One region of the Pseudomonas halotolerans genome, then DNA from elsewhere that is predicted to be linked to it. Evidence: predicted binding sites of a transcription regulator. Region 1 holds the regulator's gene; each other region holds the start of a gene.
The links. The regulator FliA, encoded in region 1, starts transcription of late flagellar genes. The targets are predictions, from matches to a motif close to CTAAAGTTTNNNNNNNNNNNGCCGNTAA.
Positions count from the first base shown of each region.

Region 2: AAIS01_RS03850 (methyl-accepting chemotaxis protein) is a predicted target of FliA. The motif match lies at 1,557-1,584, and genes of this name have one in related genera.
Region 3: AAIS01_RS11615 (methyl-accepting chemotaxis protein) is a predicted target of FliA. The motif match lies at 1,434-1,461, and genes of this name have one in related genera.

Region 1 is NZ_JBCNTJ010000010.1:94,630-105,205, reverse strand. Features, by position in the region: gene flhF (flagellar biosynthesis GTPase FlhF) at 1-732, shown strand, start outside; gene fleN (flagellar synthesis regulator FleN) at 850-1,680, shown strand; gene fliA (RNA polymerase sigma factor FliA) at 1,677-2,420, shown strand; gene AAIS01_RS15420 (chemotaxis response regulator CheY) at 2,587-2,958, shown strand; gene AAIS01_RS15415 (protein phosphatase CheZ) at 2,977-3,762, shown strand; gene AAIS01_RS15410 (chemotaxis protein CheA) at 3,793-6,078, shown strand; gene AAIS01_RS15405 (protein-glutamate methylesterase/protein-glutamine glutaminase) at 6,127-7,251, shown strand; gene AAIS01_RS15400 (flagellar motor protein) at 7,251-7,991, shown strand; gene motD (flagellar motor protein MotD) at 8,007-8,891, shown strand; gene AAIS01_RS15390 (ParA family protein) at 8,941-9,732, shown strand; gene AAIS01_RS15385 (CheW domain-containing protein) at 9,829-10,576, shown strand, end outside.
Region 2 is NZ_JBCNTJ010000002.1:298,246-308,821, reverse strand. Features, by position in the region: gene AAIS01_RS03855 (MATE family efflux transporter) at 1-1,245, opposite strand, end outside; gene AAIS01_RS03850 (methyl-accepting chemotaxis protein) at 1,634-2,851, shown strand; gene AAIS01_RS03845 (response regulator) at 2,863-3,231, shown strand; gene AAIS01_RS03840 (STAS domain-containing protein) at 3,247-3,531, shown strand; gene AAIS01_RS03835 (chemotaxis protein CheA) at 3,571-5,670, shown strand; gene AAIS01_RS03830 (methyl-accepting chemotaxis protein) at 5,704-7,362, shown strand; gene AAIS01_RS03825 (chemotaxis protein CheW) at 7,402-7,938, shown strand; gene AAIS01_RS03820 (CheR family methyltransferase) at 7,935-8,771, shown strand; gene cheD (chemoreceptor glutamine deamidase CheD) at 8,768-9,265, shown strand; gene AAIS01_RS03810 (protein-glutamate methylesterase/protein-glutamine glutaminase) at 9,268-10,341, shown strand.
Region 3 is NZ_JBCNTJ010000007.1:39,017-49,592, reverse strand. Features, by position in the region: gene AAIS01_RS11615 (methyl-accepting chemotaxis protein) at 1-1,322, opposite strand, end outside; gene AAIS01_RS11610 (LysR substrate-binding domain-containing protein) at 1,511-2,431, opposite strand; gene AAIS01_RS11605 (NorM family multidrug efflux MATE transporter) at 2,590-3,984, shown strand; gene AAIS01_RS11600 (putative bifunctional diguanylate cyclase/phosphodiesterase) at 4,093-5,763, opposite strand; gene rep (DNA helicase Rep) at 6,039-8,048, shown strand; gene AAIS01_RS11590 (xanthine phosphoribosyltransferase) at 8,118-8,690, shown strand; gene AAIS01_RS11585 (acetyl-CoA hydrolase/transferase C-terminal domain-containing protein) at 8,725-10,576, opposite strand, start outside.

The DNA of each region.
Region 1 (10,576 bases):
TGGCGCATGCTGCTGGCGCACCTGGCGCGGATGATCGCCACGCCAGAAGTCGAGCCGCTGGAAGAGGGGGGAGTCATTGCCATGGTCGGTCCGGCCGGCATGGGCAAGACCACCACCCTGGCCAAGCTCGCGGCGCGTTATGTACTCAAGTACGGCGCCCAGAGCATCGCCCTGGTGAGCATGGACAGTTTCCGTATCGGTGCCCAGGAACAACTCAAGACCCTGGGCCGTATCCTCAATGTATCCGTCACCCATGTGGATCCGGGCCAGTCCCTGGCCCAGGCGCTGGAACCGTTGCTGCGCAAGCGCGTCGTGCTGATCGATACCGCCGGCCTGCAAGCCAGCGATCCGGCCCTGCGCATGCAGCTTGAAAGCCTGGCCGGGCGTGGTATCCGGTCAAAAAATTATCTCGTGTTGGCAACCACCAGCCAGAAACAGGTTCTAACCGCCGCATACCACAGCTACAAACGCTGCGGGCTGGCCGGCTGCATCCTGACTAAGCTGGACGAAACGGCAAGCCTGGGCGAGGTGTTGAGCCTGGCGATCGGTCATGATTTACCGGTGGCCTACCTGACCGACGGGCCGCGGATCCCGGATGATTTGCATCTGCCGCGCCGTCATCAACTGGTCAGTCGTGCCGTGAGTGTGCAAATGCAGGAAGAACCCAGCGAAGAAGCCATGGCTGATATGTTCGCTGACATCTACCACAGCCCGACCAAGCAGGTCGGCTGAGGTAATCATGAATATTTTTTGTACCTACATCGATGGTCTGCCATGCATTGTTCCTTCATGCGAGCGCGCAGCCAGTAATGTGGCCTCCGTCTAAGTAAGACAAGGTAAAGAACGAACATGGGCAGCATGCATCCCGTACAGGTGATCGCGGTGACCGGCGGCAAAGGTGGCGTCGGCAAGACTAACGTGTCAGTGAACTTGTCCCTGGCTCTGGCAGAGCTTGGCCGACGGGTCATGCTGCTGGACGCCGACCTGGGCCTGGCGAACGTCGATGTGCTGCTGGGGCTTACCCCCAAGCGCACGCTGGCGGATGTGATAGAGGGCCGCTGCGAACTGCGCGACGTGCTGCTGCAGGGGCCCGGCGGGATTCGCATCGTGCCGGCTGCCTCGGGCACCCAGAGCATGGTCCATCTGACTCCGGCTCAACACGCCGGTCTGATCCAGGCCTTCAGCGACATCGGTGACAACCTCGATGTGCTGGTGATCGACACGGCTGCCGGTATCGGTGATTCGGTCGTCAGTTTCGTACGCGCTGCCCAGGAAGTGTTGCTGGTGGTCTGCGACGAACCGACGTCCATCACCGACGCCTATGCCCTGATCAAATTACTGAACCGTGACTACGGCATGAACCGCTTCCGCGTCCTGGCCAACATGGCCCAGAGCCCGCAGGAAGGCCGCAACCTGTTCGCCAAGTTGACAAAGGTCACGGATCGCTTCCTGGACGTCGCCCTACAATACGTCGGCGCAGTGCCCTACGACGAAAGCGTACGCAAGGCCGTCCAGAAGCAACGTGCGGTTTATGAAGCTTTTCCCCGTTCCAAATGCGCACTGGCGTTCAAGGCTATTGCCCAGAAGGTTGATACCTGGCCATTGCCGGCCAACCCTCGCGGGCATCTGGAGTTTTTCGTCGAGCGTCTCGTGCAACAAACAGCAGGGCCCGTGTTATGACAGCCAGCGGTTACAACCATCTCTACAAAAAATCGGCACGGGACGCCCAATACGAATTGATTGAGCGTTATGCCCCGCTGGTCAAACGTATCGCCTATCACTTGCTGGCGCGGTTGCCGGCCAGTGTCCAGGTCGAGGATCTGATCCAGGCGGGCATGATCGGGCTGCTCGAAGTGTCGAACAAATACGACGCGAGCAAGGGCGCCAGCTTTGAGACCTATGCCGGTATTCGCATCCGCGGGGCAATGCTCGACGAAGTCCGCAAGGGCGACTGGGCACCGCGTTCGGTGCACCGCAATACCCGCATGGTCAGTGACGCCATTCGCGCCATTGAAGCTAAAACCGGGCGTGACGCTAAAGATCATGAGGTTGCGGCCGAACTCCAATTGAGTCTCGATGATTATTACGGGATTTTGAACGATACCTTGGGCAGTCGCCTGTTCAGTTTCGACGACCTGTTGCAGGACGGCGAACACGAAGGGCTGCACGAGGACGGCGCGAGTGCTCACATGGAGCCATCGCGTGACCTGGAAGATGAACGTTTCCAGAGCGCGCTGGCGGATGCGATTGCCAATTTGCCGGAGCGTGAGCGACTGGTCTTGGCGCTGTACTACGACGAAGAGCTGAACCTCAAGGAAATCGGTGAGGTCCTGGGGGTCAGCGAATCGCGGGTCAGCCAGTTACACAGCCAGTGCGCGGCCCGTTTGCGGGGGCGTTTGGGGGAGTGGCGAGCGCGCTGACAGCAGTGTGGGGACACTGCGAACGAGTCTGGCCTGGCCTGCGCTGAGCCAGTCTTTCTCCGTTGTCCTCCAGACCGTTGTCGAGTGTTGTGCCGGATTGATTGAAATGGCGCGTTCAGGTGCTGGGCGCGTTTAAGACTGCTTGGAGGTCGAATTGGACAAGAACATGAAAATCCTCATCGTTGATGACTTCTCAACGATGCGGCGGATCATAAAAAACCTGTTGCGTGACCTTGGGTTCACCAACACGGTCGAGGCCGACGATGGCACCACTGCCATTCCGGTTCTCAACAGCGGAAGCATCGACTTTCTGGTGACTGACTGGAACATGCCCGGCATGACCGGTATCGACTTGCTGCGCCATGTGCGCGCCGACGAAAAACTCAAGCACCTTCCGGTGCTGATGGTCACTGCCGAAGCCAAGCGCGAGCAGATCATCGAAGCGGCTCAGGCCGGTGTGAACGGCTATGTGGTCAAACCCTTCACGGCCCAGGCGTTGAAAGAGAAGATCGAAAAAATCTTCGAACGCATCGGTTAACGGCGCCACGGGGGAGCTATGGATAACGAATCTTCAATGGGTGATTTCGAATCGACCCTGAAAAAACATGCCCGCGAACTGGTCGACAGCCTTGAAAAAGGCCGCTTTGGCGATGCGGTTCAAATGATCCATGAGCTCAACCAGACCCGTGATCGCGGTCTGTATCAGGAAGTGGGCAAGCTCACGCGTGAACTGCACAGCGCGATTGTCAATTTTCAGATCGACCCGAACATGCCGCAGGCCGAGGAAGTCTCGCAGATCACCGACGCCACCGAGCGTCTGGGGTATGTGGTCAAGCTGACTGAGGCCGCGGCCAACCGCACCATGGACCTGGTGGAGAACGCAACGCCGCTGGTCAACGGCCTGAGCGATGAAGCCCAGGCCTTGAGCACCGACTGGGGTCGGTTCATGCGGCGTGAAGTCGGCGCTGAGGAGTTTCGGGAGCTGGCCCGTCGGGTTGACGGTTTCCTGACGCGCAGCAGCACCGAGAACCGCGCCGTGGCGAGCAACCTAAATGACATTCTGCTGGCTCAGGACTATCAAGACCTGACCGGCCAGGTGATCAAGCGCGTGACCCAACTGGTCACCGAAGTGGAAAGCAACCTGCTCAAACTGGTGTTGATGGCCAGCCAGGTCGACCGCTTTGCAGGCATCGAACACGACCGTGAAGCGATACTTGCTGAAAAAGATCCACAAAAACATCTCTCTCAGGGTGAAGGTCCGCAGATTCATGCCGATAAAAGAGAAGACGTTGTGTCCGGTCAGGACGATGTGGACGATTTGCTGTCCAGCCTTGGATTCTGAGTTTTAGCCCTGTTTTAGGAGCAGCCATTAATGAGCTTCGGCGCCGATGAAGAGATCCTTCAGGATTTCCTGGTTGAGGCCGGCGAGATTCTAGAGCAACTTTCCGAACAACTGGTCGAGCTGGAAAGCCGACCGGATGATGCGGATCTGCTCAATGCAATTTTTCGCGGTTTCCACACTGTAAAAGGAGGCGCCGGCTTCCTCCAGCTCAATGAGCTGGTGGAGTGCTGTCACATTGCCGAGAACGTGTTCGACATCCTGCGCAAGGGTGAGCGTCGCGTTGACTCGGAATTGATGGACGTGGTGCTCGAAGCGCTGGACGCGGTCAACAGCATGTTCAGCGAAGTGCGCGAGCGCTCACCGATCACTGCTGCTACGCCTGAGCTGCTCGCCGCGCTGTCACGCCTGGCTGAGCCGCAATCGGCTGACGAGGTCGCCCCCGCCGCCGAACCGGTCGTTGCCGAGCCGGTCGCCGAGGAGTCCGGCGATATCACCGATAACGAATTCGAACAACTGCTGGACTCGCTGAACGCCGTCAAGGCCCAAGCCCAGGCTCCGGCTGCGCCTGCTGCCCCGGCTGCGCCGGCCGCCGATGCCGCCACCAGCGATGAAATCACCGACGCCGAGTTCGAGTCGCTGCTCGATCAGCTTCACGGCAAGGGCCAGTTCGCCGTGGATGCAGTCGTCCCGCCGAGCGCCCCGGCTGCCCCGGCTGCCCCTGCCGCCCCGAAAGCAGCGGGCGACAACTCCGATATCACCGACGATGAGTTCGAGGCTTTGCTCGATCAGTTGCACGGCAAGGGCAACTTTGCCGTGGACGCACTGGATTCGGCCATCGCTTCGGCGCCGACCCCAGCCAAGCCTGCCGCCGCCGCAGCGGGCAGCGACCTGATCAGCGATCACGAGTTCGAATCACTGCTCGACGAACTGCACGGCAAGGGCAAGTTCAGCGAGGTCGGCACCGCCTCAGCAGCCACTGCGCCTGCCGCCACTGCCACAGCGGCTGCGCCAGCGGAGAAGGCCGCGGCCAAACCCGCCGCCAAGGCACCGGAACCGAAGGCTGAGACGCCCAAGCCTGCCGCTGCGGCCGCCCCGGCGCCAGCCCGTGCACCGGCGGCTGCGCCGGCGGATAAACCGGCCAGCGAAGCCGAGACGACTGTTCGGGTCGACACCGCTCGCCTGGACGAGATCATGAACATGGTCGGCGAACTGGTGCTGGTGCGTAACCGCCTGGTGCGCCTGGGCCTCAACAGCCAGGACGAAGCCATGGCCAAGGCCGTGTCGAACCTGGACGTGGTCACGGCTGATTTGCAGACTGCGGTCATGAAGACCCGTATGCAGCCGATCAAGAAAGTCTTCGGGCGCTTCCCGCGCCTGGTTCGTGACTTGGCACGCCAGCTCAAGAAAGAAATCAACCTGGAACTGGTGGGCGAAGAGACCGACCTGGACAAGAACCTGGTCGAGGCCCTGGCCGACCCGTTGGTCCACTTGGTGCGCAACGCGGTCGACCACGGTATCGAGTCGCCGCAAGAGCGCGAAGAGTCAGGCAAGCCCCGCAGCGGCAAGGTGGTGTTGGCCGCCGAGCAGGAAGGCGACCACATCCTGCTGTCGATCTCCGACGACGGCAAAGGCATGGACCCGAACGTACTGCGCTCCATCGCGGTGAAGCGCGGTGTGATGGACAAGGATGCCGCCGACCGCCTGAGCGATACCGAGTGCTACAACCTGATCTTCGCCCCGGGGTTCTCGACCAAGACGGAGATTTCCGACGTGTCGGGCCGTGGCGTGGGCATGGACGTGGTGAAGACCAAGATTTCCCAGCTCAACGGTTCGATCAACATCTACTCGACCAAGGGCCAGGGCTCGAAAATCGTCATCAAGGTCCCGCTGACCCTGGCGATCATGCCGACGCTGATGGTGATGCTGGGCAACCAGGCGTTCGCCTTCCCACTGGTCAATGTCAACGAGATCTTCCACCTCGACCTGTCGCGCACCAACGTGGTGGACGGCCAGGAAGTGGTGATCGTGCGGGACAAGGCCCTGCCGCTGTTCTACCTCAAGCGCTGGCTGGTCAGCTCCGCGGCTCATGTCGAGCAGGGCGAAGGCCACGTGGTGATCCTTTCGGTGGGCACCCAGCGGATCGGCTTCGTCGTCGACCAGTTGGTGGGCCAGGAAGAAGTGGTCATCAAGCCGTTGGGCAAGATGCTCCAGGGCACCCCGGGCATGTCCGGCGCCACCATCACTGGCGACGGTCGCATCGCACTGATCCTCGATGTGCCAAGCATGCTCAAGCGTTACGCCGCACGGCGTATTTGATTCTGGAGGGGCGCGGCCTGCAGCCGCGTCTCGTCTAACGGAGTGTTTATGGTAGTTAAAGTCCTGGTGGTGGACGATTCGGGGTTTTTCCGCCGCCGCGTCTCGGAAATTCTCTCGGCGGACCCGAGTATTCAGGTCGTCGGTACGGCGACCAACGGCAAAGAGGCAATCGATCAGGCGCTGGCGCTCAAGCCGGACGTGATCACCATGGACTACGAGATGCCGATGATGGATGGCATCACGGCGGTGCGGCATATCATGCAGCGCTGCCCGACCCCCGTATTGATGTTCTCCTCCCTGACTCACGAAGGCGCCCGAGTGACCCTCGATGCGCTGGACGCCGGGGCGGTGGATTTCCTGCCGAAAAACTTCGAAGACATTTCGCGCAACCCCGACAAGGTTCGGCAGTTGCTGTGCGAGAAGGTCCACAGTATTTCCCGCAGCAACCGGCGTGTCGGTGCCTATAGCACACCTGCGCCAACGCCTGCACCGGCGCCAGCCCCGGCTTCTTCGGGCAGCTTCAACCCGGCCCCTGCGCGCAGTGCCCCGGCCCCAGTGCCAAACCGTTCCGCGCCAGCCAGTGCCTCATCGTCGCCGGCCCCCAAGCGCAAAGCCTACAAACTGGTTGCCATTGGTACGTCCACCGGCGGCCCGGTGGCCTTGCAACGGGTCCTGACCCAGTTGCCGGCCAACTTCCCGGCGCCGATCGTGCTGATCCAGCATATGCCCGCAGCCTTTACCAAGGCGTTCGCCGAGCGTCTCGACAAGCTGTGTCGTATCAGCGTCAAAGAGGCCGAGGACGGTGACATTCTGCGTCCGGGCCTGGCGCTGCTGGCGCCGGGCGGCAAGCAGATGATGATCGACGGTCGCGGCGCGGTGAAAATCCTGCCCGGCGATGAGCGACTCAATTACAAACCGTGCGTGGACATCACTTTCGGTTCCGCAGCTAAATCCTACGGCGACAAAGTTCTGGCGGTGGTGCTCACCGGCATGGGCGCCGACGGTCGCGAAGGCGCGCGCCTGCTCAAGCAGGGCGGCAGCGCCATTTGGGCCCAGGATGAAGCCAGTTGCGTGATCTATGGCATGCCGATGGCGATTGTCAAAGCGGATCTGGCCGACGCGGTGTACGGGCTGGATGACATAGGTAGACATCTGGTCGAGGCGTGCCTGTAATGGATGTGCTCAGCCTGATCGGCATCATCATGGCGTTCGTCGCCATCATTGGTGGCAATTACCTGGAAGGCGGTCACCTGGGGGCGCTGGCCAACGGTCCGGCCGCTTTGATCGTGATCGGCGGCACCATCGGCGCTGCACTGTTGCAGTCGCCCATGAGCGCCTTCAAACGCGCCATGCAGGTGCTCATCTGGATCTTGTTCCCGCCGCGAGTCGACCTGGCCGGAGGCATCGACCGCGTGGTGAACTGGAGCCTGACCGCTCGCAAGGAAGGCTTGCTGGGCCTGGAAGGGGTGGCCGACGCCGAACCCGACAGCTACTCGCGCAAAGGCTTGCAACTGCTGGTGGACGGCGCCGAGCCGGAAGCCATCCGCAGCATCCTGGAAGTGGATTTCTACACGCAGGAAAGCCGTGACATCGAAGCGGCCAAAGTCTTTGAAAGCATGGGTGGCTATGCACCGACTATCGGCATCATCGGTGCGGTGATGGGCCTGATCCACGTGATGGGTAACCTGGCCGATCCGTCGCAACTGGGCAGCGGCATCGCGGTGGCCTTCGTCGCGACCATTTATGGTGTGGCCAGTGCCAACCTGGTGTTGCTGCCGATCGCCGCCAAGCTCAAGTCCATCGCGTTGCGCCAGTCGCGTTATCGCGAAATGTTGCTGGAAGGGATCCTGTCGATCGCCGAAGGTGAAAACCCGCGTTCCATTGAGTTGAAGCTCCAGGGCTTCATGGACTGATGGGAGACATGGAAAATGGCACGTCGCAGGCATCGTGAAGAACACGTCAACCATGAACGCTGGCTCGTCTCTTACGCCGACTTCATCACGCTGCTGTTCGCTTTTTTCGTGGTCATGTATTCGATCTCGTCGGTCAACGAAGGCAAGTACAAGGTGATTTCCGAGGCGCTGATCGGAGTCTTTACCGACTCGGACCGCGCCCTCAAGCCCATCCCTATCGGCGACGAACGGCCCAAGACCACTACACCGGCCAAACCGCTGGTCAGGGACTCCGAGCAGGTCGATGCCGGTATCGCTGGCGGCAGCGATCCGTTGAAAAGCATTGCCGATGACATCAGCGCGGCGTTTGGCGATCTGATCAGCTCCAATCAGATGACCGTGCGCGGCAACGAGTTGTGGGTTGAGATCGAACTCAATTCCAGCCTGTTGTTTGGCAGCGGCGACGCCATGCCCAGCGACATGGCGTTCAACATCATCGACAAAGTGGCCGCGATCCTCAGGCCGTTCGACAACCCAATCCACGTTGAAGGCTTCACCGACGATCAGCCGATTCGCACTGCGCAGTACCCGACCAACTGGGAACTGTCATCGGCCCGTTCGGCGAGCATCGTGCGCATGCTCGCCATGCAGGGCGTAAATCCCGGCCGGCTGGCGTCGGTGGGCTATGGTGAATTCCAGCCGGTGGCCAACAATGCCACCGCCGAGGGGCGTGCGCGCAACCGGCGAGTGGTGCTGGTGGTGTCGCGCAACCTTGAAGTGCGCCGTAGCCTGACCGGAACCGGCACGGCCCATGCAACACCGGATGCGGCATTGAAGCGTGCTGGCACACAAACTGCACCGACCCAGCCCAAGTCGCCGGGAAGACAGAGCGCCGTCAATTCTCCGTCACCCGCTTTATAACCGAGCTATTTCTCGGTCGAGCCTGTTTCGGCCGGGAGGAACAATCCGAATGAGAGTCTGGGCAGTCGCCAATCAAAAAGGTGGTGTGGGTAAAACCACATCTTCCATCGCTTTAGCCGGATTGCTGGCCGAGGCGGGCAAGCGCGTGGTCATGGTCGATCTGGACCCCCACGGCTCGATGACCAGCTACTTTGGTTACGATCCCGACAGCCTGGAGCACAGCAACTACGACTTGTTCCTGCACAAGGGCGGGGTGCCCGAAGGCCTGCCGGGGCAGTTGCTGCTGTCCACCAGCGACGAGCGGATTTCCCTGCTGCCCTCCAGCACCGCCCTGGCGACCCTGGAACGGCAGTCGCCGGGACAAAGCGGCCTGGGCCTGGTGATCGCCAAGAGTCTGGCGCAACTGTGGCAGGATTTCGATTACGCGATCATCGATAGCCCACCGCTGCTTGGCGTGCTGATGGTCAACGCCCTGGCGGCCAGCCAGCAACTGGTTATCCCGGTGCAGACCGAGCACCTGGCCGTCAAGGGCCTGGAGCGCATGGTCAATACCCTGGCGATGATCAACCGCTCGCGCAAGCAATCGTTGGCCTTCAACATCGTGCCGACCCTGTTTGACCGTCGCACCCAGGCCTCCCTGGGCACCCTGCGCGTGCTGCGGGACATGTACCCGGACGACATCTGGCAAGGCTACATTCCGGTCGACACGCGTTTGCGTGACGCCAGCCGTGCCGGTGTGACCCCTTCGCAATTCGATGGCAAGAGCCGCGGCGTGCTGGCCTACCGGGCGCTGCTCAAGCACCTGCTGGCCCAGCAGCTCGTTTCGCAGCAGGTGGCTTAAGGTGACGAGGCTTACCAAAGGCATTGCACTCGATTGTGAGCGCTCAAGTCCTGGCGCATACATGCCGATAACCTTTTCAAGTGGCGCACTGTTCCCATGAGCCGCCCGATAAAGACAACCTCGCGTCCGCAATTGGCCCTGCAGTCTTATCTGGATGGGCTGCTGCAGGAAGCAACCGAAGAATTGCCACCGCAACCGAGCGTGATCGAGGCGTTGCCCGAGACCGTCGAAGCTGAAGGTGGACTGGATGAATTTCAGGCGGCCGTGCTCGAAGAGCAGGCCCGTGATGCGCACAAAACAGTGATTGCCGCGGCAGTCGAAGCGCCGTTCATCAAGCCTCAGGTGGCCGTGATGGAAGCGCCTGCGCCGATCCTGGCACCGGTCTCGACCGTTGCGCCGTTGCTGCAGGGCCTGGTGACGCCGGTGGTGGAAGTCCATCTGCCGCCGAGCAGCCCACCGCCGCCGGTGCCGACCGATGATCGTCCGGCCTGGGCCGCCGAGCCGTTCGAGTGTTTGTTGTTCGATGTGGCCGGGTTGACCCTGGCGGTGCCGCTGGTATGCCTGGGATCGATATATTCCCTGGCCGGGCAGGAACTGACGCCGTTGTTCGGCCAGCCGGAATGGTTCCTCGGGATCCTGCCGAGCCAGGCCGGCAACCTGAAGGTGCTGGATACCGCGCGCTGGGTGATGCCGGACCGTTATCGCGATGATTTTCGCCAGGGCCTGCAATACGTGATTTCGGTGCAAGGGTATGAATGGGGTTTGGCGGTGCATCAGGTCAGTCGCTCGCTGCGCCTGGACCCGAACGAGATCAAGTGGCGCAGCCATCGAGGGCAACGGCCAT
Region 2 (10,576 bases), on a different contig from region 1:
CCCTTGCAGACCGAAGTGCGCGTCCAGCAGGTAGGCCACTGGCAGCTGAACGCCGACGATGCAGAAGATCGAAATCGCCACGGGCATCAGCACCGTGCCGCTGGCGCGCATGATGCCGCCGATCACGGCCTGGAAGCCGAAGACCAGCAGGCTCCAGAGCATGATGTGCAGCAGGTGCTCAGCCTGGATTCGCGCCGCCGGGTCGGTGATGAACAGCCCCAGCAGCCAGTGAGACAACAGATACCCCGAGACCACCAGTCCACCGGTGAGCCAGACGTTGATCAACAGCCCCGTACGCAGGATCGGCCCCAGGCGCTCCAGACGCCCGGCGCCGATGGCCTGGGCGCCGAGGATCGAGGCGGTGATGGCAATCGACAGCGCCGGGAACTGCACGTAATTGACGATCTGCGTCACCGCGCCGTAGGCGGCCGTGGCCTGGGATCCGTGGCCATTGACCAGCGCCAGGATCACCAGCTCCGACAGCGAGATCACCACCATCTGCAACCCCGTGGGCAGGCCGATGCGCAACACCTTGCCGAGGATGTCCATGTCCAGGCGCATCGCCGCGAATAACGCCCGGTCCGGCGCCAGCGCATGCTCGCGACGGTTCAGGCGCCACGCCAGCATGACCATGGCCGCTGCCGTACCCACTAGCCCCGCCAGCGCCGCGCTCTGGATGCCCATTTGCGGCAGCCCCAGCCAACCGCGAATCAGCGCCGGTGTCAGCAATAGCCCGACACCGGTGGACACCAGCAGCGCCAGCATGGGCGACAGCGTATCGCTCACCCCGCGCAACAACTGGGTAAACACCACGAACACGAGCAATATCGGCAGGATCCACATCATCACCCGGGCATAGGACACCGCGTCCTCCAGCACATCGGCCGGAGTCCCTAGCCCCTGCAGCGCCTGGCGCGCGAACACACTGCCGAGCACCGCCGCCACTAGCCCGATGATCGCCGCCAGCAGCAACGTGGTGCCGGCAATCGCCTTCACCGTGCCGGTTTCCCTGGCGCCGTAGGCCTGCCCGATCAATACCCCCGCTCCCGCGCCCAGGCCAATCACCAGCGCGATAAAGAAAAACAGGATGGGAAACATGCCCGACACTGCCGCCAATGCCTGGGTGCCGAGCATCTGGCCGATGTAGATGCTATTGAGCGTGCCGGACATGGATTGCAGGAAATTGGACAGGACCATGGGGGCCAGGAACAGCAGGTAGATTTTCCAGAGAGGCTGGGTGGGCATGAGGGCTCGTGATGGCAGGTTCAAAATCCGGTGGGAAGTAATTTAGCTCAATCCAAACCTGTGGCGAGAATATCTGTGGGAGCAAGGCTTGCCCGCGATGAAGGTCATGCGCTCGATCTGGAACCGAGTCGCCTGCTTCGCGGGCAAGCCTTGCTCCCACAGAGTCCCTCTACATAGAGGGGGTTGTGCGCGACTCATCTGTTCGTCAGTGCGCCTCGACATTTCAGGGACTGCGTCTAACCTGAAGTAGCACAGTGCCACTCACTGGACAGGTCAACGCCCTCGGCCATGCCTGAATCGGACGACCGGTCTTAAAGTCCGGGGTGGGGTCGCAGATAACCAGTTATTCGCAAATAACCTGTTAGCAACACTGTTCAAGGACCGAACCATGACGTCGTATTCACACGGTCATTCCCAATCCCAAACTCCGCCGCGCATTCTTTGGTCCAGCTTGTTTGTGGCCCTGATCGCGAGCGTCGGCCTGCTGGTTCTCAACGGTCCAAGTACACAAAACCTGGGGTTGTGCGCCGTGCTCCTGGCCATTGGCGCCGGGGTCGGCGTGTGGGCTGCCCGCGCCCAGCACCAGCAGATCGACAGAGCCGTCGCCGCCGCCATTGCCCATCACTCGCTGCACGCCTCCGACCACCTGAGCCATAAGGCCGGCGCGCAACTCAACGAAGTCATCCTCGGTGCCATGCCGATCTGGGCCAAGCAGGTGGAAAGCTCCCGGCAGCAGACCGAAACCGCGATTGTCTCGCTGACCAGTCGCTTCACCGGTATTTCTTCACGCCTGGAAGACACCGTGCAAGCCTCGCAACTGGCCGCCGGTGAGCTGGCCGGCAAAAGCAGTGGCGGCGCCGTACAGGTACTGGCCCAAAGCGAAGGTGAGCTGGTCCAGGTCATCGACTCCCTGAAAGCCACCCAGGCCAGCCGCGATGAAACCCTGGCCCAGGTGCGTAACCTCACCGCCTACACCGGCGAGCTGCGGACCATGGCCGCCGATGTCGCGGCCATTGCCGCGCAAACCAACCTGCTGGCCCTCAACGCCGCCATCGAAGCCGCCCGTGCGGGCGAAGCCGGGCGCGGTTTTGCGGTGGTGGCCGACGCCGTGCGCAGTCTGTCGAGCAAATCCAGCGAGACCGGCCAGCAGATGTCGGCCAAGGTCGACATCATCAATAACGCCATCACTCAATTGGTCCAGGCCGCCTCCAGCGGCGCGGATCAGGACAGCCAGTCGGTCACCGTCTCCGAGGACAGCATCCAGCGCGTGCTGGAACGCTTCAAGAGCGTCACCGGGCGGTTGGCCGAATCGGCCGACATGTTGCAACAGGAAAGCTTCGGTATTCGCGACGAGCTCACCGAAGTGCTGGTCAACCTGCAATTCCAGGATCGGGTCAGCCAGATCCTCAGCCACGTGCGCGACAACATCGAGGACCTGCATGTGCATATGCAGCAGGCCAGTCAGTCGCCCGACCAGGCCGTTTCCATCGATGCCCGCCAATGGCTGGCGCGCATGGAAACCACTTACGCCACCGAAGAACAACGCCGCAACCATCATGGCGAATCGGGCGCGCAACAGAATTCACAGGAAATAACCTTCTTCTAGGAGAGCCGTTCATGGCTAAAAGTGTATTGGTTGTCGACGACTCCGCGAGCGTTCGGCAGGTTGTCGGCATCGCGCTGAAAAGTGCCGGCTACGACGTAATCGAGGCCAGCGATGGCAAGGATGCACTGGGCAAGCTCAACGGCCAGAAGGTGCACCTGATCATCAGTGACGTGAACATGCCGAACATGGACGGCATCACCTTCGTCAAGGAGGTCAAGAAGCTGGCCAGCTACAAGTTCACGCCAATCATCATGCTCACCACCGAATCCCAGGAGTCGAAAAAACTCGAGGGCCAGGCGGCAGGCGCCAAGGCCTGGGTGGTCAAGCCCTTCCAGCCGGCGCAGATGTTGGCGGCGGTGTCCAAGCTGATTCTTCCTTGATTCGCGGAGAGTGAAATGCCGTTGCTGTACGAAACACAGGATGACACCGCGCAGGTGCAGATCGACGGCGAACTGACGATCTACACCGTCGCCGACCTCGCCGCGCAGTGGCTGCCACACCTGGGAGCGACGCCGCGCATGGCGCTGGATCTGTCGCAGATCACGGAAATGGACGGCGCCGGCCTTCAGCTGCTGCTGATGGTCCAGCGTGAGGCCCCCAAGGCCGGTACCCGGCTTCAGATAACAGGCCAGAGCAAAGCCGTTATCGAAACACTCGCCCTGTGCAACCTGGTTGCCTAGCGGCCCCGCAACACGTGGGACACGACAAAGGATATGAGCGTGAGCATCAATCTGGATCAGGCACAACAAACGTTCATCGTCGAGGCACGGGAACAGTTGCAGGCAATGGAAGAGTCCCTGCTGCAACTGGAAAGCGACCCGGGTGACGATGATGCCATCGGCGCGATCTTCCGGGCGGCCCATACGATCAAGGGCTCGGCCGGGTTGTTCGGCCTGGAACCCATCGTCAGTTTCACCCACATCGTCGAAGACGTGCTCGATCGGTTGCGCAACGGCAGCGTCGAAGTGGACGCCGGCCTGATCGCCGTGTTGCTCAAGTCCAGTGATCACATGCTGGAACTGATCAACGTGGTGGCCAACCAGGGTGCGACGCTGGCGCCACCGGCCCTGGCCCGGGAAATGGAGCTGTGCCAGATCCTTCAGGAATATCAGGCGCCCTCGCCTGCCGAAGCCCCGAAGCCCGCCGAAGCAAGCGACACACTACCGTCCGCCGAAACGCGCCTCTGGCACATCGCCCTGCGTTTTGGCCCGGAGGTGTTCCGCAACGGCATGGACCCGCTGTCATTCCTGCGTTACCTGCAAACCCTGGGCGAAATCATCCATATCACCACACTGACCGACACAATGCCCTCGGCCGAAACCTGGGACGCCGAGTCCTGCTACCTGGGGTTCGACATTGAATTCAGTTCGGCTGCCGGCCATGGGGCGATCAACGAAGTTTTCGATTTCGTGCGCGAGGATTGCCAGATCCAGATCGTCGCCATTGATGACCCTGCGCCGCCGATGAACACCGGGCTGGTTGCAACCTTCCAAGAGCAGGATGACCCCAACACGGCAATGGTCACCACCGGCCAACTGATGCCGGACCAGCGTTCGGCTGCGCGCATGCCCGCTCAGGTCACGCCCGACAAGCAACCGGCGACCAGCGACGGCAAAGCCAAGGACGGCGCCTATGTGCGGGTCAACGCCGACAAGCTCGACGAGTTGATCAACCTGGTGGGCGAACTGGTCATCGCCAGCGCCGGCGCCAGCCTCCTGGCCCGCCACTGCAACGACGACTCGTTGCAGGAATCGACTTCAACGGTGTCCGGGCTGGTGGAAGAAATTCTCGACGGCGCCTTGCGTCTGCGCATGATCCCCATCGGGGAAACCTTCAATCGGTTTCGCCGGGTGGTGCGCGATGTCAGCCAGGAACTGGGCAAGGACATCGACCTGATCATCAGCGGTGCGGAAACCGAGCTGGATAAAACCGTGGTGGAAAAAATCGGCGACCCGCTAATGCACCTGTTGCGCAACGCCATGGACCACGGCATCGAAACCGCCGAGGCGCGGCTGGCGGCCGGTAAACCGGCCAAGGGTCATCTGCACCTCAATGCCTATCACGACTCGGGCAGCATCGTGCTGGAAATCGCCGACGACGGCGCCGGCCTGAACCGTGACCGGATTCTGGAAAAAGCCCAGGAACGCGGCCTGGTCACCCCCGGCGCCAGCCCCAGCGACCAGGAAATCTACAACCTGATCTTCGAACCCGGCTTCTCCACCGCCCAGGCCGTCACCAACCTTTCCGGGCGTGGCGTCGGCATGGACGTGGTCAAGCGCAACATTACCCTGCTGCGCGGCACCGTCGATCTGGACAGCCAACCGGGCCAGGGCACCGTGGTGCGCATCCGCCTGCCGCTGACGCTGGCGATCATCAATGGTTTTCTGGTGGGCATCGGCCTGTCCACGTACGTCATCCCCCTGGACATGGTTCAGGAATGCATCGAGTTGAGCGAGGACGATGGGGTTTGCAGCCGCGAACAAGGCTACCTTGACCTGCGCGGTGAAGTGCTGCCGCTGGTGTACCTGCGCGATCACTTCAACCACGAAGGCCCGGCCTCGCGTCGGCAGAACGTGGTGGTGGTGCGCTACGCCGAACTCAAGGCCGGGCTGGTGGTGGATGACCTGCTCGGTGAATTCCAGACCGTGATCAAACCTTTGGGCAAGTTGTTCGGCGCGCTACGCGGCATCAGCGGCTCGACCATTCTGGGCAGCGGCGCGGTGGCGTTGATTCTCGACGTGCCGGCGCTACTGACCCAGATCGCCCAAACCGACAACCGCTACACCACACCCCCATTACAACAAGCCACTGTTCGCTGACGCTTTAGCAATTCCATGGAGAGGTACTTCCCAATGAAATGGTTCTACGATCTTAGAATCGCCACCAAACTGATCACCTCATTTCTGGTGGTGCTCGCGTTGACCGCCGTCATGGGGGTGTTCTCGATCATCCAACTCAACGAGGTCAACGGCACCACCATCGATATCCGCGAAAACTGGATGGCTTCGATGCGCGCCGCCTCAGGGATGCGTTTCTACGCGGCGAATTATCGCCTTAAGGAAAATCGCCAGATTACGGCCGACTCCGAGCAGGAGCGCACGGCGATTGAACAAGAAGCCGAGGAAGCCAGACAGGGCTTCGAAACACGCCTGGCAACCTATGAAAAGCTGCTCTCCAGCGCAGAGGATCGCCAGCTTTTCGACACCGCTCGCAGCGACTGGGTCGCTTACCTGGCCGTCAGCAAAGACCTGTTCGCGCTGTCCCGGCAAAACCTGACCACCGAAGCCCAGACGTTGCTCAAGGGCGAATCCAAACGTCATTTCGATCTGGTGACCGCCGACCTGCAGAAACTGGTCGAGCTCAATGCCAGCGGGGCCGATGTGGCCAGCGCTCACGGCACTGAGCTGTATGAGAACGCGCGCCTGTCGATCATTGCCGTACTGATTGCCGCCCTGCTGGTGGGCCTGGGCTTGGCGCTGTTCATTTCCCGGATCATCTCTCGCCCCTTGAAGCAGGCCGTTTCGGTCGCCGAGCAATTGGCCGAAGGCAACCTGAACGCGAAAATCCAAAGCGGCTCCAAAGACGAAACCGGCATGGTCCTCAACGCCATGCAGAACATGGTGGGCAAGCTGTCCCATATCATCGGTGAAGTGCGCAACGCCGCCGACAACCTGGCCAGCGCTTCCGAAGAAGTCAGCGCCACCGCGCAATCCATGAGCCAGGCCACCAGCGAGCAGGCCGCCAGCGTCGAAGAAACCAGCGCCTCCATCGAGCAGATGAGCGCCAGCATCAACCAGAACACCGAAAACGCCAAGGTCACCGACGGCATGGCCAGCAAGGCCGCCAAAGAAGCCACCGACGGTGGTGAGTCGGTGCAGCAGACCGTGGTGGCGATGAAGAAAATCGCCCAACGCATCAGCATCATCGATGACATCGCCTACCAGACCAACCTGCTGGCGCTCAACGCGGCAATCGAAGCGGCCCGCGCCGGTGAGCACGGCAAAGGTTTCGCCGTGGTCGCCGCCGAGGTGCGCAAACTGGCGGAACGCAGCCAGGTGGCGGCCCAGGAGATCGGCGAGCTGTCGTCCAGCAGCGTCGACATGGCCGAGAAGGCCGGGCACCTGCTCAACGAAATGGTCCCGTCCATCAACAAGACCTCGGACCTGGTGCAGGAAATCAGCGCCGCTTCCGAAGAGCAGGCCGCCGGGGTGGCGCAGATCAACACGGCCATGACCCAGCTCAACCAGGTGACCCAGCAGAACGCTTCCAGCAGCGAAGAATTGGCCGCCACCGCAGAAGAGATGAGCAGCCAGGCCGAACAACTGCAACAGGCCATGAGTTTCTTCACCCTGGACGCGCCGGCCAAATCGGCCAGCCAGCCACTGAAAGTGGACAACACCCCCGGCCCGTCCAGTCGCAAGGCAGTGCGTGCTCCCGCGACGGTGATGCCCAAGGCGTTTGCCTACAACATGGCCAGCGCACCCGACGAATCCGAATTCACCCGGTTTTGACGGTGCGTTTCCACAGGCTCGCTTAAAGGAGAAAAAGGCATGGGTGCCATCGCGACCACACGCCAAGCCGCCATCGCGGTTGAAGAAGACGCGCAATACCTGACGTTTATGCTCGGCACGGAGATGTTTGCCATCGGCATCCTGTGCATCAAGGAAATCATCGAATACGGCAACCTGACGGTGGTGCCGATGATGCCGGCTTTTGTGCGCGGGGTGATCAACCTGCGCGGCGCGGTCGTGCCGGTGGTGGACCTGTCGGCCCGATTCGGCCGACAGAACTCGGCAATCACCCGGCGTTCGTGCGTGGTGATCATCGAGGCCAGCACCGAGGATGGTCACGCTCAGGACATCGGCCTGCTGGTGGACACCGTGTCGGCGGTGCTGGAGATCCCGGCTTCGCAGATCGAACCGCCACCGAGTTTCGGGGCGAAGATTCGCGCCGACTTCATCAGTGGCATGGCCAAGGTCGACGGCAAGTTCGTGATCGTACTGGAGGTGGATCGGGTGCTGTCCATTGATGAAATGTCGCAGTTGGCCCAGGCCAGTCCAACCGCCCTGGAAGTTGAAACGCAATGAACACAGATACCTGCACGGAACGCACTGTGAACTCACTGACGCTCAATGATCGGGAGTTCAGTCAGTTTCAGTCCTGGCTGTACCAGGCCGCGGGCATCAACCTGTCCCCGGCCAAGAAGGCCCTGGTGGCCGGGCGTTTGTTCAAGCGTCTCAAACACTATGAGCTGGGCAGCTACGGGGAATATTTCAAGCTGATCATGAACGGCCAGCGCACCGAGGAATTGCAGGTGGCGCTGGACCTGCTCACCACCAACGAAACCTACTTTTTCCGTGAGCCCAAGCACTTTGATTTCCTGCGCCAGCATGTGTTGCCTCATGCGACGCCGGGCAAGACCTTTCGCCTGTGGAGCGCGGCCAGTTCATCAGGGGAAGAACCCTACAGCCTGGCCATGACCCTGGCCGAAGACCTGGGCACCACCCCTTGGGAAATCATTGGCTCGGACATCAGCTGCCAGGTGCTGGCCAAGGCCCGCTCCGGGCATTACCCGATGGAGCGCGCCCGTAACCTGCCCCAATCGCTGCTGGTGAAATACTGCCTCAAGGGCACCGGCCGCCAGCAAGGAACCTTCCTCATTGATCGGACGTTGCGCAGCCGGGTCAACTTCATCCAGGTCAACCTCAACGACACCCTGCCGGAACTGGGGGAGTTCGACGTGATTTTCCTGCGCAACGTCATGATCTATTTCGACCAACCCACCAAAAGCAAAGTGGTCGCCAGGTTGCTCCCGCGGCTCAAGTCCGGCGGGTATTTCATCGTAAGCCACTCCGAGAGCCTCAACGGTGTATCCGATGCGTTGAAACTGGTGGCACCTTCGATTTATCGCAAGCCATGAGCGCCGCGCTGAAGCAAATGCCCGAGGTGTATCTGGCGCCCGGCGAGTTTCGTTTCGCCACCAGCCCGACTCGCCTGCGCACCATTCTCGGCTCTTGTGTGGCCGTTACCCTCTGGCACCCCGAACGCAAGATCGGCGGCATGTGCCATTACATGTTGCCCAGCCGGGCGCGCTGCTCCACGGCACTGAACGGCCTGTACGCCGACGAAGCCATCGAACTGTTCGTGCGCCAGGCCAAAGCCCATTGCACCGAACCCGAGGACTACCAGCTCAAGCTGTTCGGCGGTGGCGAAATGTTCCCGGAGCTGCAACGCCAAGTGCCGTTCGGCGATGTGGCGCGCATGAACGTCAACGCAGCGCTGGAAATGGCCGCCCTCTACCGCCTGGACCTGATCGCCCAGGACATGGGCAGCACCGGTTACCGAAGCATCATCTTTGACCTGGGCAGCGGCGACGTGTGGGTCAGGCATCAACCGATAAGGACCCGGCATTAACCATGTCAAAAAAGATAAATGTACTGCTGGTGGACGACTCTGCGGTGGTTCGCCAGGTGTTGCTGGCGATCCTCAGCGACACGCCGGACATTCATGTGATGGGCGCAGCGTCCGATCCGATTTTCGCCATGGACAAACTGGCCAAAGAGTGGCCCGACGTGATCGTGCTGGACGTGGAAATGCCGCGCATGGACGGCATCACGTTTCTAAAGAAAATCATGAGCCAGCGGCCCACGCCGGTGGTGATCTGCTCGTCCCTGACGCCCAGAGGCGCCGAAACCACCTTGCAGGCCATGGCCGCTGGCGCGGTGGAAATCATCACCAAGCCGACCACCGGCCTGAAAAATTTCCTGCTGGAATCGGCTCCGGAGCTGATCTCGGCCATCCGCGCCGCCGCCCAGGTCAACGTCAAAAACCTGGGCAAGCGCCCTGCCCCGGTACCACTGACGCCCGCCACCAAACTCACCGCCGACGCCATGCTGCCGGCCGCCAACGGCCATGCCATGGCCCAGACCACCGAGCGCATCGTGGCGCTCGGCACCTCCACTGGCGGCACCCAGGCCCTGGAAGCGGTGCTGACCGCTCTGCCACGGGTGTGCCCGGGCATCGTCATCGTCCAGCACATGCCGGAAAAATTCACCGCTTCGTTTGCCGCAAGGCTCAACAGCCTGTGCCAGATCGAAGTGCGCGAAGCGCGCAACAACGACCGCATCCACCCGGGCCTGGCCCTGATCGCCCCCGGCGGCAAACACATGATGGTGACCCGCAGCGGCGCGTTCTATCACGTACAAGTGGTGGACGGCCCCCTGGTCAACCGCCATCGCCCATCGGTGGACGTGCTGTTTCGCTCAGTGGCCAAATTCGCCGGCCGCAATGCCACCGGCATCATCATGACCGGCATGGGCGACGACGGCGCCCGCGGCCTGAAAGAGATGCTCGACGCCGGCAGCAGCACCGTGGCCCAGGACGAAGCCAGCTGCGTGGTTTTCGGCATGCCCAAGGAAGCGATCAAACTCAACGCCGCACAGCGGGTGATGGGGTTGCAGGAGATTGCGCAGGTGATTTTGCATCGGTAGGCCTGATGTGCCACAACCCCGTGGCGAGGGAGCTTGCTCCCGCTGGGCTCTGTAGGAGCTGGCGAAGCCTGCGATCTTTTGATCTTTCGATTGGGACTCAAGTGTCTGGGGAAAGATCGCAGCCTCGTTGCACTCGACAGCTCCTACGGCTCCAGCGGGAGCAAGCTCCCTCGCCACAAAAGCCCACTCGCGTCTACACCGGAGAAATCGTTGCCAGCACGCCAATCAAAAGCGT
Region 3 (10,576 bases), on a different contig from region 1:
TCGGTGTTGCCCATGTTATCGGCGATGTTCAACGAGGTAGCGCTGAATTCTTCCACTGCACCGGCCATGCTGGTGATTTCGCCGGACTGCTGCTCCATCCCCTCATACGCCCCGCTGGATAATCCGGACAGGGCCTGGGCTCGGCTATTGACCTCTTGAGAGGCCTTGCGGATATGCTCGACCATGGTCGACAGGGCCTGGCTCATCTGGTTGAAAGCACGGGCCAACTGACCGATTTCGTCGTGGCTCGACACGTTCAGACGCACGCTCAGGTCGCCGGCGCCCAGCGCCTCGGCCTGACGCACCAGATCGCCCAGTGGAGCCAGTTTGCTGCGCAGCAGCCACACGGCCGAGCCAACGGCCAGCAACATGGCCAGCAAACTGCCGATAGCCAGTTGCGTACCGACACTCCAGGTCACGGCGCGAATCTCGGCTTTCGGCATGCTCGCCACCACCGCCCATGGGCCGTCCTCGAACGGCACGGCGACGCTGTAGAAGTCTTCGGCGGTATCGCTCCAGAACGCACCTTTGCCCGGCTTCTTGACCAGTTCCTTGATGGTCGCGGTCGCCTGCTCCAGCGCTTGCACACCCGCTGGCGGAACCAGCCATTTGTTTTGCTCATCCAGCACGGCCAGCGAACCGGTCTGGCCGATACGGAAGCGCTTGAGGTTCTCGAACTGGGCGTTCTGCGCGTCGGTGTAATCGAATCCCACATACAGCACGGCAATGATCTTGCCGCTGCTATCGCGTACGGGTGTGTACTGCGACATGTAGAAGCGCCCGAAGAGCAAGGCCCGACCAATATAGCTCTGCCCACTCATTACCGGGGCATAAGCCGGGCCAGCACGGTCGAGCACAGTGCCGATCGCCCGCGTACCGTCCTGCTTGGTCAACGAAGTGCTCACGCGGATGAAATCGTCGCCGCTGCGCACGAACACCGTCGCCACCCCGGCGGTTGTCTGCTTGAACTCATCAACTTCCTTGAAGTTGTTGTTCAACACTTCACTGCCCAATCTCAGGGTTGGAGCTTGCACACCTGCCACCGCGACCGGCTCATCCGGGTGCACGCTCAGGCCCACGCTGAAACGTTTATCGAACAGCCCGCTCAGTCGCTGCGTGCTTTCACGCAGGGTGCCATGGAAGGTATTGAGCTGGTCGGCCATGAGGCGCGCTTCGCTGGCCAGGTGCTCTTCACGGGTCGCGAGGTTGGCGGAGTCCAGCGAGCGCAAGGCAAAGACGGTGCTGCCGGAGATCACGATCGCCAGTATCACGGCGAGGGCAAGGCCCAGCTGTGAGGCGATTCGGGCACGAGGTTGAGACATGACGGCTCCTGGCCAAGTGACCGGATCATCCTGATCACGTCGCACACTCGGCAATTTTATTCGGGTGATATGTAGGCAGTCCCTTTCCAATACGAAAGTACTACTTCCACACATTCGGCGGCGAAACCGAATACTTGAGCGGTTTGGAAGGAATAATGCCCGGTGGCCAGTACGGGCGCTTCAACGATTCAGCCAAGACGCTTTACGTCAGGTAATTGCATGGCCTTCACTTCGTTCTGGAGAAAATCGCTCAGACGGCGCAAACGTTCACCTCCTGGCCGGGTTTTTGGCCAGACGAGGTAATAGTGCTCGCCGCTGGCCACGGCAGTAGGCCAGGGCAGGCTCAAGCGCCCTTGGGCCACGTCCTCGGCCACCATCAATAGATCACCCATGGACACGCCGTAACCACGCGCCGCCGCGATCATGCCCAGTTCCAGCGTATCGAACACCTGCCCGCCCTTGAGCGAGACTTGATCGGACAAGCCCATGCGCAAAAGCCAGTTGCGCCAGTCCCGACGGTCCGGTGTGGGATGGAGCAATTCTGCGCTGGCCAACCGCGCCACATCCCAAGGCTGATCGTTCAACAGGTTCGGCGCGCCTACCGGTATCAGTTCCTCGGGAAACAGCAGGCTTGCCTCCCAGTCAGTAGGAAAATGTCCGTTACCCAGTAATACCGCGCAGTCGAAAGGTTCGGTGTTGAAGTCCACCGAGTCGACGTCCATCCAGGCGCTGGTCAGTTGCACTTCGTTACCGGGCTGGAGATGCCGAAAGCGGCTCAGGCGCGCCAACAGCCAACGCATGGTCAGTGTGGACGGCGCCTTCATGCGCAGGATGCCATCTTCGCCATGCAAGGTATGACAGGCCCGTTCCAGCGCCATGAAACCCTCACGCACGCCCGGCAGCAGCAACCGCGCCGCCTCGGTCAACTGCAAGTTGCGGCCACTGCGCTGGAACAGCCGACAGGCGAAGTGCTCTTCGAGTGTACGAATATGCCGGCTGACGGCACTTTGAGTAATCGACAGCTCTTCGGCCGCCCGGGTGAACGAGCTGTATCGCGCCGCCGCTTCGAATGCCCGCAACGCATAAAGAGGAGGGAGACGACGAGACATCGGGAAAGCTCCTATGGCGATAGTTACGCACCCTATCAGAAAGTTTTCAGCATGAGTTTTAATCATGCCAGTGATCGCTTTTATCCTTTTGTGCAAACCGCTGAGAGCGCCGAGAATCACCGTTTTACAGCCTTGTTTGAACATGGAGTGTGATGATCATGCAGCATCCGGTGCGAATCGAACTCTGGGCTATCCTGCGGCTGGCGGGGCCGTTGATTGCCTCGCAGTTGGCGCACATGCTGATGGTCCTGACCGATACCCTGATGATGGCGCGCCTGAGCCCCGAAGCCCTGGCCGGCGGTGGACTCGGCGCGGCGAGCTATTCATTCGTCTCGATTTTTTGCATCGGTGTGATCGCCGCAGTGGGCACGTTGGTGGCGATTCGGCAGGGCGCCGGTGATGTCGAAGGCGCCACCCGACTGACTCAGGCCGGGTTGTGGCTGGCCTGGTTGATGGCGTTGGTGGCCGGGCTCCTGCTGTGGAACCTCAAGCCGGTTCTGTTGCTGTTCGGCCAGACTGAAACCAACGTCCTGGCCGCCGGCCAGTTCTTGCTGGCCCTGCCATTCGCCCTGCCCGGCTATCTGAGCTTCATGGCCCTGCGCGGCTTCACCAGCGCCATCGGCCGGGCTACGCCAGTGATGGTGATCAGCCTTGGCGGCACGGTGGCCAACTTCCTGCTCAATTACGCACTGATCACCGGCATGTTCGGCTTGCCAAAACTGGGGCTGATGGGCATCGGCCTGGTCACAGCCATCGTTGCCAACTGCATGGCCCTGGCGCTGGCCTGGCATATTCACCGGCATCACGCCTACCGCGCTTATCCGTTGCTCAAGGGTCTGTCGCGCCCCAACCGTCACTACCTCAAGGAACTGTGGCGCCTGGGCCTACCCATTGGCGGCACTTACGCGGTGGAAGTCGGGCTGTTCGCGTTCGCCGCGCTGTGCATCGGCACCATGGGCAGCACCCCCTTGGCAGCGCACCAGATCGCCCTGCAGATCGTCTCGGTGGCGTTCATGGTTCCGGCGGGAATGTCGTATGCAATCACCATGCGCATCGGCCAGCACTATGGCGCCGGGCAACTGCTGATGGCACGGCTGGCCGGTCGGGTGGGCATCGGCTTCGGCGCAGCGGTCATGCTGGCGTTCGCCATGGTGTTCTGGCTGCTGCCAAACCCCTTGGTCGGCTTGTTCCTGGACCACGACGACCCGGCGTTTCGTGGGGTGATCGAGCTCGCAGTGAGCCTGTTGGCGGTAGCGGCGTGGTTCGAGCTGTTCGACGGCGCGCAAACCATTGCCATGGGCTGTATCCGTGGGCTCAAGGACGCCAAGACCACCTTCCTGGTGGGCCTGGGTTGTTATTGGCTGATTGGCGCACCGGCGGCCTGGTGGATGGCCTTCCACCTGAACTGGGGACCGACCGGCGTCTGGTGGGGCTTGGCCCTGGGTCTGGCCTGCGCGGCGGTGAGCCTGACGGCGGCGTTTGAGTGGAAGATGAAGCGGATGATCCGCAGTGAGCCTGGGCTGAGGCGTTTCGAAAGCATCCAAGCCGACTGAGGTTCCCTATGTGGGAGCGGGCTTGCTCGCGAAGGCGGTGTATCAGCCAGAAATATATCGACTGATCCACCGTCTTCGCGAGCAAGCCCGCTCCCACAGGGTTTTGTGTCAGCTGATTTCCAGCATCGACTGCTGATCACCCTCGAACGTCAAGTACTCAACCAACTCCGGAAACGGCAACGGCTTGCTGATCAGGAAACCCTGCACCTGGTCGCAACCAAAGCCGCGTAGCAAGTCCAGTTGTTCCTGGGTTTCTACACCTTCGGCCACTACTTCCAGGTTGAGGTTGTGGGCCAGGTTGATCATCGCATGGACCAATTTGCGATTTTCCTCGCGCTGCTCCATGCCACCCACGAAGCTCTTGTCGATCTTGAGCAAGGCGATGGGCAAGCTGTTGAGGTGCACGAACGAGGAGAAGCCGGTGCCGAAGTCATCCAGGGAAAAGCGCACCCCCAGACGACCCAGGGCATCCATGGTCTGTTTGACCAATTCGCTGCGGCGCATGACGGCGGTTTCGGTGAGTTCGAATTCCAACCATTGAGCCTCGACGCCCCGCTCGGCGATCAAGCGGCTCAGGGTCGGCAGCAACTGGCTGTCCTGAAACTGCCGGAACGACAGGTTGACCGCCATGTGCAACGGCGCCAACCCCCGCTCGCGCAGCGATTGCATGTCCCGCAACGCCCGGGAAATCACCCAGTAGCCCAACGGCACGATCAGCCCGCTCTGTTCGGCCAGCGGGACGAACTCACTGGGTGGCAGAAGCCCGCGTTCGCCGTGGCGCCAGCGCACCAGGGCTTCGAGGCCGACAATATTGCCGCCCACGAGGTCCAATCGCGGCTGGTAATGCAGCTCCAGCTCGTCGCGACGCAGCGCCCGGCGCAATTCGCTCTCCAGGTCAGCGAGGCTGCGGGCATTGCGATTGATGCGTTCGTTGAAGATATGAAAGGTGCAACCCTGTGTGCTCTTGGCCTGCTGCATGGCGATATGAGCGTGCCACATCAGCGGGTCCGCACCGGCCTGGGCGCGCGCGTGGGCGATCCCCAGGCTGCAACCGATCAGCAGGCTTTCACCATCGACCCAATAGGGTTCGGCCATGGCTTCGGTGATGCGCTCGGCCATCCATTCAGCCCGCTGAGGCGCCCGGCGGGTGTCGATCAGCAGGGCGAATTCGTCGCTGCCCAGGCGTGCCAGTTGATCACCGGCCTCAAGCGAACCTTTGAGCCTCGACACGACTTGCAGGATCAAGCGGTCACCGGCCTGGTGGCCGAGGGCATCGTTGGCGTGACGGAAGTTATCCAGATCCAGATGACCGAGCGCCAGGCCACGACCTTCGTTTTCAGCCAGGCGCGCCGCCAGCAGGGTTTGGAAGCCCTGGCGATTGGCGATGCCGGTCAACGGATCCTGTTCGGCGAGACGCTGCAGCGTGTTTTCCAGCACCCCACGCTCGCGCACATGGCGCAGGCAACGGCGCAGAGTGGCCGCATCAAGCACATCACGCACCAGCCAATCGCTGACGCCATCAGGCGGGTTCGCAGGTTCGTGCTCAAGCAACAGGACAGTCGGCAAACGACAACGACCGGGTGCCGGTTGCAGCGCCGCAACAGTCAGCAGTACCGCGTTGTGGGTGTCTTCGAACAGGCTGCTGACCGACTCCCAGCTCGGGGCACTGATCAACACGACCGACGGCCCCATGGGGGTCAGGCACTCGCGCAAAATCGCTGACCATACCGGCTCTTCGGCCAATAGCAGCAAACGCAAGGGTTCGACAGACGTTGACAAGCTGACTCCCTAGACTCTGCAAGGTAATAGGCGCCGGGCATTATGACCTGCTGACCGCTAATGACCAATGCCAATGGTTCTCAAACACTTGCTTTAGACGGCTTTTTTACACTCGAAGTCGAACGTTAGAGGCAAATTCGCCCCACATCCTGCGTGAAAGTAGCAAAAGCGGCAAATGACAATACTGTGTTACGTCACAAGTCGGACAGAGCAGCACAATTCTCTGAGCCTGTTAAAATGCCGGCCCATTTCGCAAACGACTCCCTGACCCTGTCATGTCCCGACTCAATCCCCGGCAGCAAGAAGCCGTGAACTATGTCGGCGGCCCTCTTTTGGTGCTCGCCGGTGCAGGCTCCGGCAAGACCAGTGTGATCACCCGCAAGATCGCGCACCTGATCCAGAATTGCGGTATTCGCGCCCAGTATATCGTCGCCATGACCTTCACCAACAAGGCCGCCCGGGAAATGAAAGAGCGCGTCGGCGGCCTGCTGCGCGCCGGCGAAGGCCGTGGTCTGACGGTTTGCACTTTCCATAACCTGGGCCTGAACATCATCCGCAAGGAACATGCACGGCTGGGCTACAAGCCGGGTTTCTCGATTTTCGACGAGACCGATGTCAAGGCGCTGATGACCGACATCATGCAAAAGGAATATTCGGGCGACGACGGCGTGGACGAGATCAAGAACATGATCGGCGCCTGGAAAAACGACCTGATCCTGCCGCCCCAGGCCCTGGAAAACGCCCGTAATCCCAAGGAACAGACCGCCGCCATCGTGTACGCTCATTACCAGCGCACGCTCAAGGCGTTCAACGCGGTGGACTTCGACGACCTGATCCTGCTACCGGTCAAGCTGTTTCAGGACCACGCCGACATCCTTGAAAAGTGGCAGAACAAGGTCCGCTACCTGCTGGTGGATGAATACCAGGACACCAACGCCAGCCAGTATCTGCTGGTGAAGCTGCTGATCGGCATCCGCAACCAGTTCACCGTGGTGGGCGACGACGACCAGTCGATCTACGCCTGGCGCGGCGCGCGGCCGGAAAACCTGATGTTGCTCAAGGAAGACTACCCGTCGCTCAAAGTGGTGATGCTGGAGCAGAACTACCGCTCCACCAGCCGCATCCTGCGCTGCGCCAACGTGTTGATCTCCAACAACCCCCACGAGTTCGAAAAGCAACTGTGGAGCGAGATGGGCCACGGCGACGAGATCCGCGTGATCCGCTGCCGCAACGAAGACGCCGAAGCCGAGCGCGTGGCCATGGAAATCCTCAGCCTGCACCTGCGCACCGACCGGCCGTACAGCGACTTCGCGATCCTGTATCGCGGCAACTACCAGGCCAAGCTGATCGAGCTGAAGTTGCAGCATCACCAAATCCCGTATCGCCTGTCGGGGGGCAACAGCTTTTTCGGCCGTCAGGAAGTGAAGGACCTGATGGCCTATTTCCGCTTGATCGTGAACCCGGACGACGACAACGCCTTCCTGCGGGTGATCAACGTCCCGCGCCGGGAAATCGGCTCGACCACCCTGGAAAAACTCGGCAACTACGCCACCGAGCGCAAAATCTCGATGTACGCCGCCACCGACGAAATCGGCCTGGGCGAGCATCTGGACAGCCGCTTCACCGACCGTCTGGCGCGCTTCAAACGCTTCATGGACAAGGTGCGCGAACAATGCGCTGGCGAAGACCCGATCTCGGCGTTGCGCAGCATGGTCATGGACATCGACTACGAGAACTGGCTGCGCACCAACAGCTCCAGTGACAAGGCCGCGGACTATCGCATGGGCAACGTCTGGTTCTTGATCGAGGCGTTGAAAAACACCCTGGAAAAGGACGAAGACGGTGACATGACTGTCGAGGACGCCATCGGCAAGCTCGTGCTGCGGGACATGCTTGAACGCCAGCAGGAAGAAGAGGACGGCGCCGAAGGCGTGCAGATGATGACTCTTCACGCCTCCAAGGGGCTGGAATTCCCCTACGTGTTCATCATGGGCATGGAAGAAGAGATCCTGCCCCACCGCTCCAGCATCGAAGCCGACACCATCGAAGAAGAGCGGCGCCTGGCCTACGTCGGTATTACCCGCGCACGTCAGACGCTGGCCTTTACCTTCGCCGCCAAGCGCAAGCAATACGGCGAGGTGATCGACTGCGCCCCGAGCCGCTTCCTCGATGAGCTGCCGCCGGACGATCTGGCCTGGGAAGGCAATGACGACACACCGACCGAGGTCAAGGCCGTTCGCGGCAATAGCGCCCTGGCCGATATACGAGCGATGCTCAAGCGCTAGAATCGACTACTTTTCAGCGAACTTTTACCCATTTCCAGGGGCGCCGAAGGCGTCATTAAAGGAGGCTTGATGGAAGCCCTGCAGCAGAAAATTCGTGAACACGGCATCGTACTTTCCGATCAGGTTCTGAAAGTCGATGCTTTTCTGAACCACCAGATCGACCCGCAATTGATGAAACTGATCGGCGACGAATTTGCCGCGCTGTTCAAGGATTCGGGCATCACCAAGATCGTCACCATCGAAGCTTCGGGCATTGCCCCGGCGATCATGACCGGCCTGAACCTGGGCGTTCCGGTGATTTTTGCCCGCAAACAACACTCCCTGACCCTGACGGAGAACCTGTTGTCAGCGACCGTGTATTCGTTCACCAAACAGACCGAAAGCACCGTGGCCATCAGCCCGCGCCACCTGACCAGCAGCGACCGGGTACTGATCATTGATGACTTCCTGGCCAACGGCAAGGCCTCCCAGGCGCTGATCTCCATCATCAAGCAGGCCGGCGCCACCGTGGCTGGCCTGGGGATCGTGATCGAGAAATCGTTTCAGGGCGGTCGTGCGGAGCTGGATGCCCAGGGGTATCGGGTTGAGTCCCTGGCCCGGGTGCAATCGCTGGCCGGTGGCGTCGTGACCTTTATCGATTGATCAGCACCGATCTCCCACAAGGGATCTGCGGCGGTCATTGGATAGCGGTGATCTTGAGACCCGCGAGCAACAAGCGCTGGCCCAGCTCTTCTTTCAGCCCTTCGGGGCTCGCCAACTGCATCCGCTCCAAATGCCCGGGAAACTCCGACGGCGGCGGCGCATCCAGTGCCGCCTTGCCCAGCTCCAACATCTCGGTGAGTTTGAACTTGCTCTTGAGCCAGTTCAGCGCACGCAACAGGTCTCGCTCCACCCCGTCGAAATCGCAGCCCAGTGGATACTCCGGGAACAAATTCGGATGCCGCGCCTGGATGGCCTGCAAGCGTTCCGAGGTGTTGTCGGTGAACCGCGGATCAAGGCGGAAATCCTTCGGCAACTTGCCGGCATTTTGCGCCTGCTCGATCAGCTCCGGCTGGAAGCGTGAGTCGCTGATGTTCAGCAGCGCCTCGATCACCGCAGCATCAGTCTTGCCCCGCAGGTCAGCGATACCGTATTCAGTCACCACGATGTCTCGCAGGTGCCGGGGAATGGTGCAATGGCCGTATTCCCAGACGATGTTCGAACTGATCTCGCCCCCCGCCTCGCGCCAACTGCGCAGAAGCAGAATGGAACGGCCGCCCTCCAGCGCATGGCCCTGGGCAACGAAGTTGTACTGCCCGCCCACGCCGCTGAGTACGCGACCGTCTTCCAGTTGATCCGCCACCCCGGCGCCCAGCAAGGTCATGGTGAAAACCGTGTTGATGAAGCGTGCGTCGAGTCGCTGCAGGCGCTTGAGTCGTTCCTGGCCGTACAGCTCGTTGATGTAACTGATGCGGGTCATGTTGAATTCGAGGCGCCGACTCTGGGGCACCTCGCGTAAGCGTTCGTAAAAACTGCGAGGGCCGAGGAAGAATCCGCCATGGATGCAGATGCCATCGGGTTGCGCCGCCTCGTCGAGGGTGCCGGCGTTGGCCCGTTCCTGGGTCGTCTCGTCGGGATAGACCCTGCGCCGGATAATTCCGGCCTCCGCCAACACCAGCAAACCGTTGACGAACATTTCGCTGCAACCGTACAACCCTTTGGCAAAGGGCTCGACCCCGCCCTCGCGTTCGATCAACTGCGCCCACTGGCTGAGATTCAACTCCGCCAGCAACGCCTGGTAAGCATCATTGTCGGCTTGACGCGCCAGCAGCGCCGCCGTCAACGCATCGCCCATGGAGCCGATGCCGATCTGCAACGTACCGCCGTCACGCACCAGGGCACTGGCGTGCAAGCCGATCATATGGTCCTGAAACCCCACCGGCATGTTCGGCGTGGAAAACAGCGTGTGGCTGTCCTTTTCATCGATTAACAGGTCGAACGTGTCCATGCCGACTTCCGCGTCGCCGGGCATATAGGGCAGATCGCTGTGAACCTGGCCCACCATGAGGATGGTCTCCCCCGCCGCACGCCGCTTGGCGATCATCGGCAACAGGTCGAGGGTGATGTCGGGGTTGCAACTCAGGCTCAGACGGTCAGGATGCTGCGGATCACTGGCCACCAATTGCGCAATCAGGTTCAAGCCGGCGGCATTGATGTCCCGCGCGGCATGACTGTAGTTGCTGCTGACGTAATCCTGCTGGGCCGACGCACTGTGCAACAGACTGCCCGGTTGCAGGAAGAATTGCTGGACGCGGATGTTGGCCGGCAGGCTGTCGCGGTGCAGATCGGCCAGGTAATCCAGTTCCGGATAATCACCAAAAACCCGCTCGATAAAAGGTTCGAGAAAGCGCTTCTGCAACCCTTCGCCCAGATTGGGTCGGCCCAGGCTCAGGGCCGTGTAGATGGTCAGTTGGCGCTCGGGCAGTTGCGCGATACGCCGGTACAGCGCATTGGCGAACAGATTGGGTTTGCCCAACCCCAGGGGCATC